2 regions of the Streptomyces sp. NPDC021019 genome follow, and region 2 is predicted to be linked to the other one. Evidence: riboswitches for the same ligand, from Rfam matches in the RefSeq annotation. Region 2 holds a riboswitch; the other holds the start of a gene.
What was found. Region 2 has a riboswitch for S-adenosylmethionine ahead of thrC (threonine synthase). Riboswitches for the same ligand answer to the same signal wherever they lie in the genome.
Positions count from the first base shown of each region.

Region 1: linked by a shared signal. The riboswitch ahead of ACH4RG_RS12670 (aminotransferase class V-fold PLP-dependent enzyme) and the one ahead of thrC (threonine synthase) in region 2 are both predicted to bind S-adenosylmethionine.

Region 1 is NZ_JBIRQR010000002.1:379,583-386,696, reverse strand. Features, by position in the region: gene ACH4RG_RS12680 (cytochrome bc complex cytochrome b subunit) at 1-217, shown strand, start outside; gene trpD (anthranilate phosphoribosyltransferase) at 341-1,405, shown strand; SAM riboswitch class IV at 1,512-1,629, shown strand; gene ACH4RG_RS12670 (aminotransferase class V-fold PLP-dependent enzyme) at 1,808-3,187, shown strand; gene ACH4RG_RS12665 (Lrp/AsnC family transcriptional regulator) at 3,262-3,543, opposite strand; gene ACH4RG_RS12660 (rhomboid family intramembrane serine protease) at 3,540-4,286, opposite strand; gene ACH4RG_RS12655 (hypothetical protein) at 4,480-4,722, shown strand; gene ACH4RG_RS12650 (NYN domain-containing protein) at 4,762-6,123, shown strand; gene ACH4RG_RS12645 (NlpC/P60 family protein) at 6,416-7,114, shown strand, end outside.
Region 2 is NZ_JBIRQR010000001.1:750,763-757,876, forward strand. Features, by position in the region: gene ACH4RG_RS03450 (ABC transporter ATP-binding protein) at 1-131, opposite strand, end outside; gene otsB (trehalose-phosphatase) at 291-1,142, shown strand; gene ACH4RG_RS03460 (trehalose-6-phosphate synthase) at 1,228-2,655, opposite strand; gene ACH4RG_RS03465 (glucosyl-3-phosphoglycerate synthase) at 2,720-3,670, opposite strand; SAM riboswitch class I at 3,825-3,952, shown strand; gene thrC (threonine synthase) at 3,972-5,273, shown strand; gene ACH4RG_RS03475 (MoaD/ThiS family protein) at 5,303-5,581, shown strand; gene ACH4RG_RS03480 (cold-shock protein) at 6,024-6,230, shown strand; gene groL (chaperonin GroEL) at 6,622-7,114, shown strand, end outside.

The DNA.
Region 1 (7,114 bases), on a different contig from region 2:
CAGCCCCGGGCAGCTGCACACGCTCACGGCGCACGAGCAGTACCAGCCGCTCGACCTCGGCCCCGCGGTCGACGAGAACGGCGTCAAGCGCAAGATCTCCCCGGTGCAGAAGCTGCGCGCCAAGCTCAGCAAGGGGTTCTACGCCGACGGGAACCAGATCCCCAAGGCCACCCCCGAGGAGTACAAGGAGATCAGCGAGGGCCACGGCCACCACTGATCACCTGAACCGATCGCCACCGTGAGAGCCCCGTCCATTCGATGGACGGGGCTCTTCGCGGTCCCCCCGGCTGGATAGGGTGGAGCCATCTTTCCTGACCGGCTGTGGACCCTGGAGCGGACCATGAACGTTGTGACCCCGAACGGCGGCGACAGCGTGGCGGACCGTTCCTGGCCCGGCCTCCTGAACCCCCTCCTGCGCGGCGAGAACCTCAGCTCCGAGGAGACCGCCTGGGCCATGGACCGGATCATGAGCGGCGAGGCGACCGACGCGCAGATCGCGGGGTTCGCCGTCGCGCTGCGGGCCAAGGGCGAGACCGTCGACGAGGTCATCGGACTGGTCCGCGCGATGTACACCCACGCCAACACCATCGAGGTGCCGGGCCGGACCGTCGACATCGTCGGCACCGGCGGCGACCTCGCCAGGACGGTCAACATCTCGACCATGTCCGCGATCGTCATCGCCGGCACCGGCGCCAAGGTCGTCAAGCACGGCAACCGGGCCGCCTCCTCCGCCAGCGGCTCCTCCGACGTACTGGAGAAGCTCGGCGTCAATCTGGAGCTGACCCCGCAGCGGGTCGTCGAGGTCGCCGAAGCGGCGGGCATCACCTTCTGCTTCGCCGTGAAGTTCCACCCAGCCCTGCGGTACGCGGCCAAGGCCCGCAAGGAACTCGGCGCGCAGACCACGTTCAACATCCTGGGACCCCTCACCAACCCGGCCCGGGTCCGCGCCCAGGCGGTCGGCGTCGCCGACGCCCGGATGGCGCCCATCGTCGCGGGCGTGCTGGCCGACCGGGGTAACTCGGCCCTGGTCTTCCGCGGTGACGACGGCCTCGACGAGCTGACCACCACCGCCACCTCCCGGGTCTGGGTGGTACGCGACGGCGCGGTCCGCGAGGAGCCCTTCGACCCGCGCGACGTCGGGCTGCCCATCGTCCCCGTCGAGGCGCTGCGCGGCGCCGACGCCTCGTACAACGCCGATGTGGCCCGCCGGCTGCTGGACGGCGAGGGCGGCGCGGTCCGGGAGGCGGTGCTGCTCAACTCGGCGGCGGCCCTGGTCGCCCTGGACCCCGGCCCCGGCACGTTGACCGAACAGCTCGCGGCGAAGATCCTCGTCGCGGCCGAGGCCATCGACTCCGGGGCCGCCAAGCGGGCCCTGGAGCGCTGGGTGGTGGCCAGCAACGCCTGAACGCGCGACGGAGCCGCCCGCGGCCCGCGCGGTGTGACACAGGGCGCAGTCCGGATACCGGACTGCGCCCTTGCGCGTCTGCACACGTATGGCAAGATGCTGCGCAGGTCATGAGTGACAGCGACTACGGCCCCGGCCCGCTGTCCGGCAACCCTCCGTCCGTGGCGGGGTGCCCCGGGTGAAGACCAGGCCGTAGGCAGCGAGGTCTGCGGCAAGCGCGGGCCCCTCGGCATCCAGCGGATGCCAACCCCCGGGGTCCTGGTCCCTAGGGAGTCTTCTGTGAGCAAGCGAATGCGCTAGGGCTGATCGCCCTCCTTCCGCGCACCCTTTTTCCCTTCCCCTCCCTGCGCTGCCGCGTACTGCCGGCGCATGGATTTCGCCTGCCTGTTACGGGAGTTCGTCATGTCTGTCCCCGCCGCTGCCCTCGACTCGTCGGTTTGTGCCCCCCTGCCCGTTCTGGGGCAGAACGTCACGGTCCCGCTCGTCACCGGCGGTGAGGTGACCTACGCCGCGCTCGACTACGCCGCCAGCGCCCCGGCCCTCCAGCGCGTCTGGGACGACGTCGCCGCGTACGCCCCGTACTACGGCAGCGTCCACCGCGGCGCCGGCTACCTCTCGCAGCTCTCCACCGACCTCTTCGAGAACAGCCGCCGCACGGTCGCGGAGTTCCTCGGCTGCCGCGCGGACGACCAGGTGGTCTTCACCCGCTCCACGACCGACTCCCTCAACCTGCTGGCCGCCGCGATCCCCGCCGACTGCCAGGTCTTCGTGTACGAGACCGAGCACCACGCGTCCCTGCTGCCCTGGCGCGACGCCCAGGTCACCTACCTCAACGCGCCCCGCACCCCGGCCCAGGCCGTCGAGACCCTGGAGCGCGCGCTCGCCGATCGCGACCCCTACGGCCCCGCCCTCGTCTGCGTCACCGGCGCGTCCAACGTGACCGGCGAGCTGTGGCCGGTACGGGAACTGGCCGCCGCCGCCCACGCCCACGGCGCCCGGATCGTCCTGGACGCCGCGCAGCTCGCCCCGCACCACCCCGTGGACATCGCCGAACTGGACGTCGACTGGGTCGCGTTCTCCGGCCACAAGCTGTACGCCCCCTTCGGCTCCGGCGTCCTGGCCGGCCGGGCCGACTGGCTCCAGGCCGCCGAGCCGTACCTCGCCGGCGGCGGCGCGTCCCGCAAGGTCGCCCGGCGCGCCGACGGCGGAGTGGACGTCGACTGGCACACCACGGCCGCCCGCCACGAGGCCGGTTCGCCCAACGTCATCGGCGTCTACTCCATCGCCTCCGCCTGCAAGGCCCTGACCGAGGCCGGCTTCGAGGGCCTGGTCGCCCGGGAGCAGGCCCTCGTGGGCCGGGTCCGCGAGGGACTCGCCGAGGTACCCGAGGTGCGGGTGCTCTCGCTGTTCGGCGACGACGCCCCCCGCGTCGGCGTCATCTCCTTCGTGGTGCGCGGCTGGAACAGCTCGCACTTCGCCGCCGCCCTCTCCGCCGAGTACGGCATCGGCGTGCGGGACGGCCTCTTCTGCGCCCACCCGCTGGTGCGCACCCTGCTCGGCAGCGACCCGCAGGACCCGGGCGAGTGCGGCGCGCCGGAGGCGGAGCCGGGGGAGCGCTCGCTCAACGCGATCCGCGTCAGCTTCGGCGCCGGTACGCCCGACGAGCACATCGACCGGTTCCTGCGGGCGGTCTCCGAACTGGTCCGCGAGGGCGCCCGGTGGAACTACCGCACCGAGGACGGCCGCTGCGTCCCGGACCGGGGCGAAGCCGCCCGGGTCTGACACGTTCTGATGAAACACCTCGGCCGGGGACAGGCGCGCCGCCCGTCCCCGGCCGAGGTGCGTCGCCGGTGTGCCTACGCGTCGAGGCCGATGGCGAAGGCCGCTTCCAGGTCGTGCTGGGAGTACGTACGGAACGCCACGTGCGTGTCGGTGCCCTCGACGCCCGGGATCTTGCTGATCCGGCCGGGGATGACGTCGGCGAGGTCGTCGTGCCGGGCGACCCGGACCATGGCGATCAGGTCGTAGGTGCCGGTGACGGAGAAGACCTCGCTGACACTGTCCAGCGCGGCGATGGCCTCGGCGATCTCCGGAATCCGGTCCACGCTGGTCTTGATGAGCACGATCGCGGTGATCACGGCTGGCTGTCTCCCTCGGTGGCTGGAACCTTCACTCTAGCTCTCCGTCCATAACTCACCCAGGCGCACAGGAATCCGGCCGCGAAGCCCGCCACATGCGCCAGGTACGCCACCCCGGGGCCGCTGCCCGCGCTCTGCGCCGCCGACCACTGGAGCCCGAACCAGAAGACCAGCACCATCCAGGCGGGGAAGCGCAACGGCAGGAAGAAGAGGAACGGGAACAGGCTGGTCACCCGGGTCCGGGGGAAGAGGTAGAGGAACGCGCCGAGCACCGCGGAAATCGCCCCCGACGCACCGACCAGCGTCTGCCCGGAGTCCGCGTGCGCCGCCGCGTAGCAGACCAGGGCCACATAGCCACAGCCCACGTAGAACAGGGCGAACCGCAACCGGCCCATGCGCTCCTCGGCCATCGCGCCGAACACGTACAGGAACAACAGGTTCCCCAGCAGGTGCAGCCAGCTGCCGTGCACGAACAGCGCGGTGAACGGTGTGATCAGCGCATGCGTGGACCCCGCCCACAGCTCGGCGGGGATCACTCCCCACCGCTCGAAGTACCCGGCCTGCGCGGCGAGGAGCGCGTCCTCGCTCCCGTAGCCGGCGCCGCCGAACCCGGAGAGCGGGCCGATCAGGAAGATCACACCGCAGACGGCGATCAGGCCGTAGGTGACCGGGGCGCCGCTCGACGCCGCGTCCCGGATCCTGCCCGCCGTGGTCCGCCGGTCGGCCTGCCGCCCATCGATCATGGACAGAGCATGGCGTACCGGTGGAGAACCGGACGGAGCGCCTCGCCGTACCGATGCCTATACGCGAGGCCGTAGGGTTACGCCAGGACTTCCGCAGTTCGACGGCGCACCGCGAGATCCTTGACGTAGACAGGTGGAGACGCGGCGGCGTGCCCGGCGCGGGTTCCCGGCGACGACGAAAGAGGACGCAACGATGACGACGGTTCCCCTGCCGACCGACGGGACCCGCTGGCGCTGCACGCTGTGCGGCAATCTCACGCGCTTCGACGTGACCCGCTCCTCCAAGGTCGTGGAGTACGTGCATCTCGACCTGGCCGGTGAGTCGAGTGTCGAGGAGCGGGAGGTCGTCAGTGAGACCATCGAGTCGGTCCGCTGTCGCTGGTGCAACGCGGTGGACCAGATCGAACTGGTGGACAGGCCGGGTGCCGCTTCCTGAGGGAGCGCACCCTTCGACACATCTATGGGGTGACGGACGGTGGATCAGCCGACCAGCGGCGCCGGACCGGCCGATGAGGCCGACGGCGGTGCGGAGGTGCTCGGCCGTCCGCTGCCCGAGGGTGTCCGACGGCGGGTGATCGCGCTGGTCTCGGACGCCTTCGGTGGCCTGACCGTCTCCGAACTGCCCGCCCAGCTACGACAGTACGCCCGGTTCACCCCGACCCGGCGGGCGAAGTTCGCGGGGAACGCGATGGCCGCCGCGCTGGAGAGCGACGCCCTCTTCCGGCAGCGCATCGGGGAGCGGCTCGGTCAGTCCCAGCCCGAGCTCACCGGCGCGCTGGAGGCGGGCTCGCCGCCCGCCGCAGCCGATCCCCTCGATGTGGCCGCGGCCGCCTACGTGCTGCGCCCGGTCGGCTGGGTCAAGCTGGTCGAATCGGCCGGCGAGGAGGTCCAGCGCGCCGACGCGGAACGGGCCGACGAGGAGACCCGGCGCGAACTGGAGCACCTGCGTGAGGAGCTGGACCGGGCCCGCGCCCACACCCGCGCCGAGACCGAGCGGCTGCGCACCGAGCTGGAGGCGGCCCGCAAGGAGGCCGAGTCGCTCCACCGCAAGCTGCGCAGCGCCCTGAGCGAGGTGAAGCGCGGCGAGGCCGCCCTGCGCCGCGGCGCCGCCGAGGCCGACACCGTACGCGCCGAGTCGGCGGCCCAGCTCTCCGCCGCGGAGAGCGAGTCGCGCCGGCTCAAGGGGCGGCTGGGAGAGGCCGAGGCGGCCCTGGAGACGAGCCGCCGGGCCGCCCGTGAGGGCCGCTCGGTGGAGGACATGCGGCTGCGGTTGCTCCTGGACACGGTGCTGGACGCGGCCTCCGGGCTGCGGCGGGAGCTGGCGCTCCCCCCGGCGACGACACGTCCCGCCGACACCGTGGACGCGGTGGAGCCCGGCCGGATGTCGCCCAAGGACATTGCGGCCAGGGCCCTTTCGGATACCGATCCGGCGCTGCTCGACCAGCTGCTGGCGCTGCCGCAGGCCCACCTCATCGTGGACGGCTACAACGTCACCAAGACCGGCTATCCCCAGATGCCGCTGGAGAAGCAGCGGTTGCGGTTGCTGGGCGGGCTCTCGGTGCTCGCGGCGCAGACCGGCGCCGAGATGACCTGCGTCTTCGACGGGGCCGAGCTGGCCGCCCCGGTGCTGCTGGCCCCGCCCCGGGGCGTACGGGTGCTGTTCAGCAAGGCCGGGGTCACGGCGGACGAGCTGATCCGCCAGCTGGCCCGCGCGGAACCGCCGGGGCGGCCCGTGGTGGTCGTCTCCACCGACCGGGAGGTGGCGGACGGCGTGGCCAAGGCCGGTGCGCGACCGGTCGCGTCCGTCTTGCTCCTCAAGCGCCTTTCGCGCGTCTAGCGGGATATGTTCGGCATGTGTGGCATGCCGCATTTCTGGGAACGTACCGTCAAGTCGCCGCTACACGCGGTGGGGTGAGAGTAAAGAAGTGCCTGGTGTGACGAGAAAAATCCTGTGAGGATTTGAACTGATCACAAGATGGTCACTAGGGTCGGGCCTCGAACCTTCGCACGGTTGATCACCCATCGGGGGTGACGGCGAAGGAACCGCCGAGTCCGTCATGTGCACGGAGCCGGGGAATCTTTCCCCCACAGCCCGGTAGGCGGCTCTGAGGAAGAAGGAGCTCGCCTTCGTGGCGTCCCACCGTCGTCCCAAGCAGCCGAGCCGCACCCGCGTGACCGTGCTCACCGCGACCGCCGCCGCGGCCGTGGCCCTGACCTCCCAGGCCGCCCACGCCGACCCCAAGCCGAGCAAGAGCGAAGTCAAGGCGAAGGTCGACAAGCTCTACCACGAGGCCGAGGCGGCCACCGAGAAGTACAACGGGGCCAAGGAGCAGCAGGACAACCTGAAGAAGGAAGTCGACGCGCTCCAGGACAAGGTCGCGCGCGGCCAGGCCGAGCTCAACACGCTGCGTACCGAACTCGGTTCGATCGCCACCGCGCAGTACCGCTCCGGCGGCATCGATCCCTCCGTGGCTCTCTTCCTCGCCTCGGACCCGGACAGCTTCCTCGACCAGGCCTCCGCGCTCGACCAGCTGACGGTCAAGCAGACGGAGTCGCTGCAGAAGATCCAGTCCAAGCAGCGCACCCTCGCCCAGCAGCGCAAGGAAGCCCAGGACAAGCTCGGCGACCTCGCCGACGTCCGCAAGGCGCTCGGCGAGAACAAGAAGAAGTACCAGGGCAAACTGGCCGACGCCCAGCAGCTGCTCAACACGCTGACCAAGGCCGAGCGCGACAAGATGAAGAGCGACGAGCAGCGCGCCAGCCGCGCCGCCGGCGACCGGGTCGAACTCGGCAACGAGTCCCCCGCGTCCGGCCGTGGAGCCGCCGCC
Region 2 (7,114 bases):
CAGATGCGGCCGGCCGGGATCCGGAAGGAGCAGTCGCGCAGTGCCCAGCCACGTCGGTAGCGCTTGCCCAGGCCCCGGGCTTCCAGCGCCCAGCTGCCGGACGCCGCGTTCGGAGTGCCCGTGTCCGCCACGCACCTCACCTCAATTCCATTAGTCAATTAATGGAATCATGGAGTCGTGAGGGAATGACTGTCAAGCCGGACGGGTCGGCGGGGCCGGAGGCGGGGCCGGGGGAAGGGCGACGGTTCACGAGGCTCGTGATCAACCCGTCCAGGGCATAGGCTCGTCCCATGGGCAGCCACTCCGCACATCTGCCGAACCCGACCACCCCGGCCGGCCGCGAGGGGCTCGACGCCGTTCTCGCCCGGCCCGACCGCGCGGTCGTCGCCCTCGACTTCGACGGCACGCTCGCCGACATCGTCCCGGACCCCGAGCAGGCCCGCGCCCACCCCGGCACGGTGGCCGCGCTCGCCGCACTCGCGCCGAAGGTCGCCGCCGTCGCCGTGATCACCGGCCGCCCGGCGGGCGTCGCGGTGCGCTACGGAGGTTTCGCGGGCGCTCCCGGACTGGAGCACCTTGTCGTACTCGGGCACTACGGCGCCGAACGCTGGGACGCCGTGACCGGCACCGTGAACGCCCCCGCTCCGCACCCCGGCGTTGCCGCCGCGCGGGCCGAACTCCCCGGCGTACTACACGAGTTCGACGCCTGGCGCGGCGCCTGGATCGAGGAGAAGGGCCAGGCCGTCGCCGTCCACACCCGGCGCGCCCAGGACCCGCAGGCGGCCTTCGAGACGCTGCGCGGGCCCCTCGGCGAGCTGGCCGCCAAGCACGGGCTGATCGTCGAACCGGGCCGCCTGGTGCTGGAGTTGCGCCCGCCCGGGATGGACAAGGGCGTCGCGCTCGCCACGTTCGTCGCGGAGCTGGACGCCGAGTCCGTGATCTACGCGGGCGACGACCTCGGGGACCTCGCCGCGTTCGCCGCCGTGGAGAAGCTGCGGACCGAGGGCCCGGACGGCATCCCCGGCCTCCTGGTGTGCAGCGGCAGCACCGAGGTGCCCGAGCTGGCCGAGCGCGCGGACCTGTCGGTGCCGGGCCCGGCCGCCGTGGTCGCGTTCCTGGCGGCGTTGGCCGAGCGGATCTGAGCCGTATCGCGAGCGGCCCTGGTCCGTATCGCGAACGGCTCCGAGCCGTATCACGAACGGTTCCGCGCCGTGTCAGAAGACCGGCTCACCCCTGCCGCAGCGCCTCCAGCTGGTCCAGGAACCACTGCTGCGGCGGCAGCGCGGTCGCCGCCCCGGCCAGTCGCTTCGTGCGGCCGGACCGCTCGTCGGCGCTCATCGTCAGCGCCTCGTGCAGGGCCTCGGCCGTGCCCACCACGTCGTACGGGTTCACCACGATCGCGTCCTCGCCCAGTTCCTCGTACGCTCCCGCCTCCCGCGACAGCACCAGCGCGCAGCCGTGGTCGGAGACGACGGGGACCTCCTTGGCGACCAGGTTCATCCCGTCGCGGATCGGGTTGACCAGAGCCACGTCGGCCAGCCGGTACGCGGCCAGCGAGCGTGCGAAGTCGTCCTTCACGTGGAGCACGACCGGCATCCAGCTCTCCGTTCCGTACGCCCCGTTGATCTCCGTGGCCAGGGCCTGCACCGCCGCCGTGTAGTCCCGGTAGACGGCGAGGTCCTGCCGGGAGGGGTAGGCGAAGGCGATGTGCACGACGCGTTCGCGCCATTCGGGGTGGGCGTCCAGCAGGGCCCGGTACGCGTGCAGGCCGCGCACGATGTTCTTGGACAGCTCGGTGCGGTCCACCCGGACGATGGTCTTCCGGCCCTCGCCCACCTGCTCCCGCAGCGCCGCCATCCGCTCGTCCACGTCGGCCTCTTGCGAGCGCCGGCGCAGGAAGTCCGCGTCGGCTCCCAGGCCGTGCACCCCGATCCTGGTCCGGCCCGTCCCGCCGAGGATCTCCGTGCAGCACCCGATGAAAGCGTCCGCCCAGCGGCGGGTCAGGAACGCGGCCCGGTCCGCGCCGAGGATGCCGCGCAGCAACTGCTCCGCGATGTCGTCGGGCAGCAGCCGGTAGTAGTCGACGGGCGCCCACGGGGTGTGCGAGAAGTGGCCGATCCTGAGGTCCGGGCGCAGCTCACGGAGCATGCCGGGGACCAGGGCCAGGTGGTAGTCCTGGACGAGGACCGACGCCCCGGGGCCCGCCTCCTCGGCGAGTGCCTCGGCGAAGGCCCGGTTGTACGTCTCGTAGGAGGCCCACTGGCGGCGGAACTCCGCGTCGAAGACCGGCTCCACGGGCGTCTGGTAGAGCAGGTGGTGGACGAACCACAGCACCGAGTTGGCGATGCCGTTGTACGCGTCCGCGTGGACCTCGGCGTCGATGTCGAGCATCCGCACGCCCGCCTCGCCGACCCCGCGCCGCACCGCCTCGCGGTCCCCGTCGCCGAGGGCCGCGCAGACCCACAGCTTGTCGTCGACGGCGCTCAGCCCGGAGACGAGACCTCCGCCGCCGCGCTTGGCGTCGAGCGTCCCGTCCCCGGCGAGCGTGTACGAGACGGGGCCGCGGTTGGACGCGACGAGGACCCGGGCGGTGGAGGCGACGGCCGCGGGTTCGGATCCGGGTTCGGTTTCGTGTTCGGCGTGCTCGGAGACCATGTAGCGGAACCTAGCCCGTTCGGGAAGCCCCCAAACGCCTCAGGGCGTCATGCGGCCCACCGCCTCACGCCGCGTGGCGCTCCGCGTACTCCGCGATCTCCCGCATCGGCGGCCGCTCCTCCGTGTCCACCGCATGGGTGCGGGGTACGAAGCCGTCGTCGCCGCGCTCGAACTGGGTCAGCGCGGGCCGCACCAGATGGCCCCGGGAGAGCCGCAGCTGCGCCGTGCGGTAGATCGCCGCCGCCATCCGGCCCAGCGCCTGCCCGTCCTGGTGGCGGTGTCTCCGTACGCCGACGTCGACCTGGCCCAGCGCGTCCAGGCCCACCGTGTGCAGGGCGTCGACCAGCAGACCCAGCTCCACTCCGTAACCGACCGGGAACGGCAGCCGCTCCAGCAGGGACCGTCGTACCGCGTACTCGCCGCCCAGCGGCTGCACGAACCCGGCCAGCTGGGGCCAGTGCAGATTGAGCAGCGGGCGTGCCACCAGCTCGGTGACCCGACCGCCCTGACCTGCGCTGTCGCCGAGAGGGCGGTCGTACATCGCCTTGACGAACTGGACGGACGGGTCGGTGAGCAGCGGTCCGACCGTGCCCGAGACGAAGTCCGCGGAGAAGTCCCTGAGGTCGGCGTCGACGAAGCAGACGATCTCGCCGCTGGTCACCAGGAGTGACCGCCACAGCACCTCGCCCTTGCCGGGCAGGGCCGGGACGCGGGGCAGGATCGCGTCCCGGTGGACCACCCGGGCGCCCGCCGCCCGGGCCACGGCGGCGGTGGCGTCGGTGGAGCCGGAGTCGATCACCACGAGTTCGTCGACGAGCCGGACCTTCTCCATCAGCTCCCGGCGGATCGTCGCCACGATCGCGCCGACCGTGGCCTCCTCGTTCAGCGCCGGCAGCACCACGCTCACGGACGTGCGGTGCGGATCGGCGTCCCGGGCGTCGGTGAGCCGGTTCAGCGGGCGGTCGCCGGACGACCAGGAACGCCTGGTCAGCCAGCGTTCCACCTCTTCGAGCACGGTCGGCACTCCCTGTGTGTGATCCATCTCGCGGTTCGGACGACTATCTCAACGGTCCGGTGCTTCGGTTACAGTCTTGAACAACGCGGATGACCGTCGCATGTCGGGGTCGGAGCGCGCACAAACGCCTGGATCGAAGATCCAGCGCCATAAGAGCTCATCCAGAGGGACTGAGGGAACGGCCCGTTGAAGTCCCGGCAACCCTCCTGCCGACCGCGAGGTCACGGTGGGGAAGGTGCCAATTCCGTCTTGCGGCGAAATGCGTCGTAGGGAAGATGAGGAGAAAGGGACCTCCGCCATCATGGCTGTTCAGACCGTTGCAGGTAGCACCGCTTCTTCCGCCCCGGCCGTCGATCTCGGCCCCGCCGCGGCGCTTTCCTGCCGCGAGTGCGGCGAGCGTTTCGCGCTCGGCCCCCTTTTCGCCTGTGCGTCCTGTTTCGGGCCGCTGGAAGTGGCCTACGACCTGCCCACCGGCTCCCCGGAGGAGCTGCGTAAGCGCATCGAGGCCGGCCCGAACAACATCTGGCGCTACGCCCCGCTGCTGCCGGTGCCCGCGGACGTCGCGGAGAAGCCCAACATCAACCCCGGCTTCACCAAGCTCGTCAAGGCCGACAACCTCGCCCGTGAGCTGGGCGTCACCGGCGGCCTGTACGTGAAGGACGACTCCGGCAACCCGACGCACTCCTTCAAGGACCGCGTCGTCGCCATCGCCGTCGAGGCCGCCCGCGCCTTCGGCTTCACCACCCTCTCCTGCTCCTCCACGGGCAACCTGGCCGGAGCCGTCGGCGCCGCCGCCGCCCGGGCCGGACTGCGCTCCTGCGTGTTCATCCCGCACGACCTGGAGCAGGGCAAGGTCGTCATGGCCGCGGTGTACGGCGGTGAGCTGGTCGGCATCGAGGGCAACTACGACGACGTCAACCGCTTCTGCTCCGAGCTCATCGGCGACCCGCTCGGCGAGGGCTGGGGCTTCGTCAACGTCAACCTTCGCCCGTACTACGGCGAGGGCTCCAAGACGCTGGCGTACGAGATCTGCGAGCAGCTCGGCTGGCGGCTGCCCGACCAGATCGTCATCCCGATCGCGTCCGGCTCCCAGCTCACCAAGATCGACAAGGGGTTCCAGGAGCTCATCAAGCTCGGCCTCGTCGAGGACCGGCCGTACAAGATCTTCGGCGCCCAGGCCGAGGGCTGCTCCCCGGTCTCCGCCGCCTTCAAGGCGGGCCACGACGTGGTGCGCCCGCAGAAGCCGAACACCATCGCCAAGTCGCTGGCCATCGGCAACCCGGCGGACGGCCCGTACGTCCTGGACATCGCCCGCCGCACCGGCGGCGCGGTGGAGGACGTGACCGACGAGCAGGTCGTCGACGCGATCAAGCTGCTGGCGCGCACCGAGGGCATCTTCGGCGAGACGGCGGGCGGCGTGACGCTCGGCGTGACGAAGAAGCTCGTCGAGGCGGGCGTCATCGACCCGGCGCTCACCACCGTCGTCCTGAACACCGGCGACGGCCTCAAGACGCTGGACGCGGTCTCCGCGACCTCGCAGGCCACGGCGACCATCAAGCCGAGCCTGGACGCGTTCCGCGCCGCGGGCCTCGCCGCCGGCTGATCACCCGAGACTTCAGGAAGGCACCCACCATGAGCGTCAAGGTCCGTATCCCCACCATCCTCCGTACGTACACGGGCGGCCAGGCCGAGGTCCCGGCGGAGGGCGCCAAGCTCTCCGAGGTCATCGAGTCCCTGGAGAAGGACCACCCGGGCATCGCGGCCCGCGTCCTGGACGACCAGGGCAAGCTGCGCCGCTTCGTGAACGTGTACGTCAACGACGACGACGTGCGCTTCGAGGGCGGCCTGGACGCGGCCACGCCCGACGGCGCGGGCGTCTCGATCATCCCCGCCGTCGCCGGCGGCTGCTGAACCGTCCGGGCCGCTCCTCGGCGGCCCATCGCACCCCTGTGTGACCACAGTTGCCCCCTCCGCGAGAGAAGCGGAGGGGGCAATTCTATATGGTTGAGCGCGGTACAGTTGGGGAAGCCCCGCCCGCCGCCCGTGCCGCCCGCATATGAGAATGCGCCCGGCCCCGATAAGAAGCGGCCAAAGTACGTGAGCCTCTTGCGGCATAAGTGCCCTTTGTCTGGCCCGACTTGCCCGTAAATCTCAGCAAACCCGCATATTCGCGTGTTCTGCTGTGCCCAGAATTCTCGTCCGATTGACCTGTTGCAGAGGGCAGTTGGGCGGATACATTCGGCCGCGGTCGACGCGCTGCGGCGCCGCACACCCCCTCCTGTCGGGGGGTGAGTTCCGACCCGGGTCCGCGAAGTGCGGTCCCGTGCAAGGGCCAGTAATAGGGGAGTTAGGCATGGCTCAGGGCACCGTCAAGTGGTTCAACGCGGAGAAGGGGTACGGCTTCATCGCGGTCGACGGTGGTGCGGATGTTTTCGTCCACTACAGCGCGATCCAGATGGACGGGTACCGCACCCTCGAAGAGGGTCAGCGAGTTGAATTCGAGATCTCGCAGGGCCAGAAGGGGCCCCAGGCCGACATGGTCAAGCTCGCCGTCGGCTGAGCTCGGCGCGGTCGTCCGACGACACTACTCACGCACGCAGGGCCCGGCCCCCGGATCAGGGGACCGGGTCCTCCGTGCGTCCCGGCGGCCCTGCTGGGAGACACGCCTCCGTCCACGCCGGGAAGCACGCCTCCGTCCACGCCGGGAGGCACGCCTCCGTCCGCATCCGATGCGCGCCGCTGTCCACATCCGGAGAGGGACGCTTGCACTCGCAGGGGTCGAGTGCTAATCATTGGCGTTAGCACTCTCCAGGTGAGAGTGACAGAAACTTGGACCGGGCCGGTGAGGCCCGCAGGCGCGGTGGGGCAAGGAACCACCACGCAGGCAGGCCGTCCGTCGCGGGCGCCTCTCGGTCCGGAGAATCCACCCCTGTCCGGGAGGACCACTTCACATGGCCAAGATCATCGCGTTCGACGAGGAGGCACGGCGCGGTCTCGAGCGCGGGATGAACCAGCTCGCCGACGCCGTCAAGGTCACCCTCGGCCCCAAGGGCCGTAACGTCGTCCTCGAGAAGAAGTGGGGCGCGCCCACGATCACCAACGATGGTGTTTCCATCGCCAAGGAGATCGAGCTCGAGGACCCGTACGAGAAGATCGGTGCGGAGCTGGTCAAGGAGGTCGCCAAGAAGACGGACGACGTCGCCGGCGACGGTACGACCACCGCCACCGTTCTGGCTCAGGCTCTCGTCCGCGAGGGTCTGCGCAACGTCGCCGCAGGCGCCAACCCGATGGCCCTCAAGCGGGGCATCGAGAAGGCCGTCGAGGCCGTCTCCGCCGCTCTGCTGGAGCAGGCCAAGGACGTGGAGACCAAGGAGCAGATCGCTTCGACCGCCTCCATCTCCGCCGCCGACACCGAGATCGGCGCCAAGATCGCCGAGGCGATGG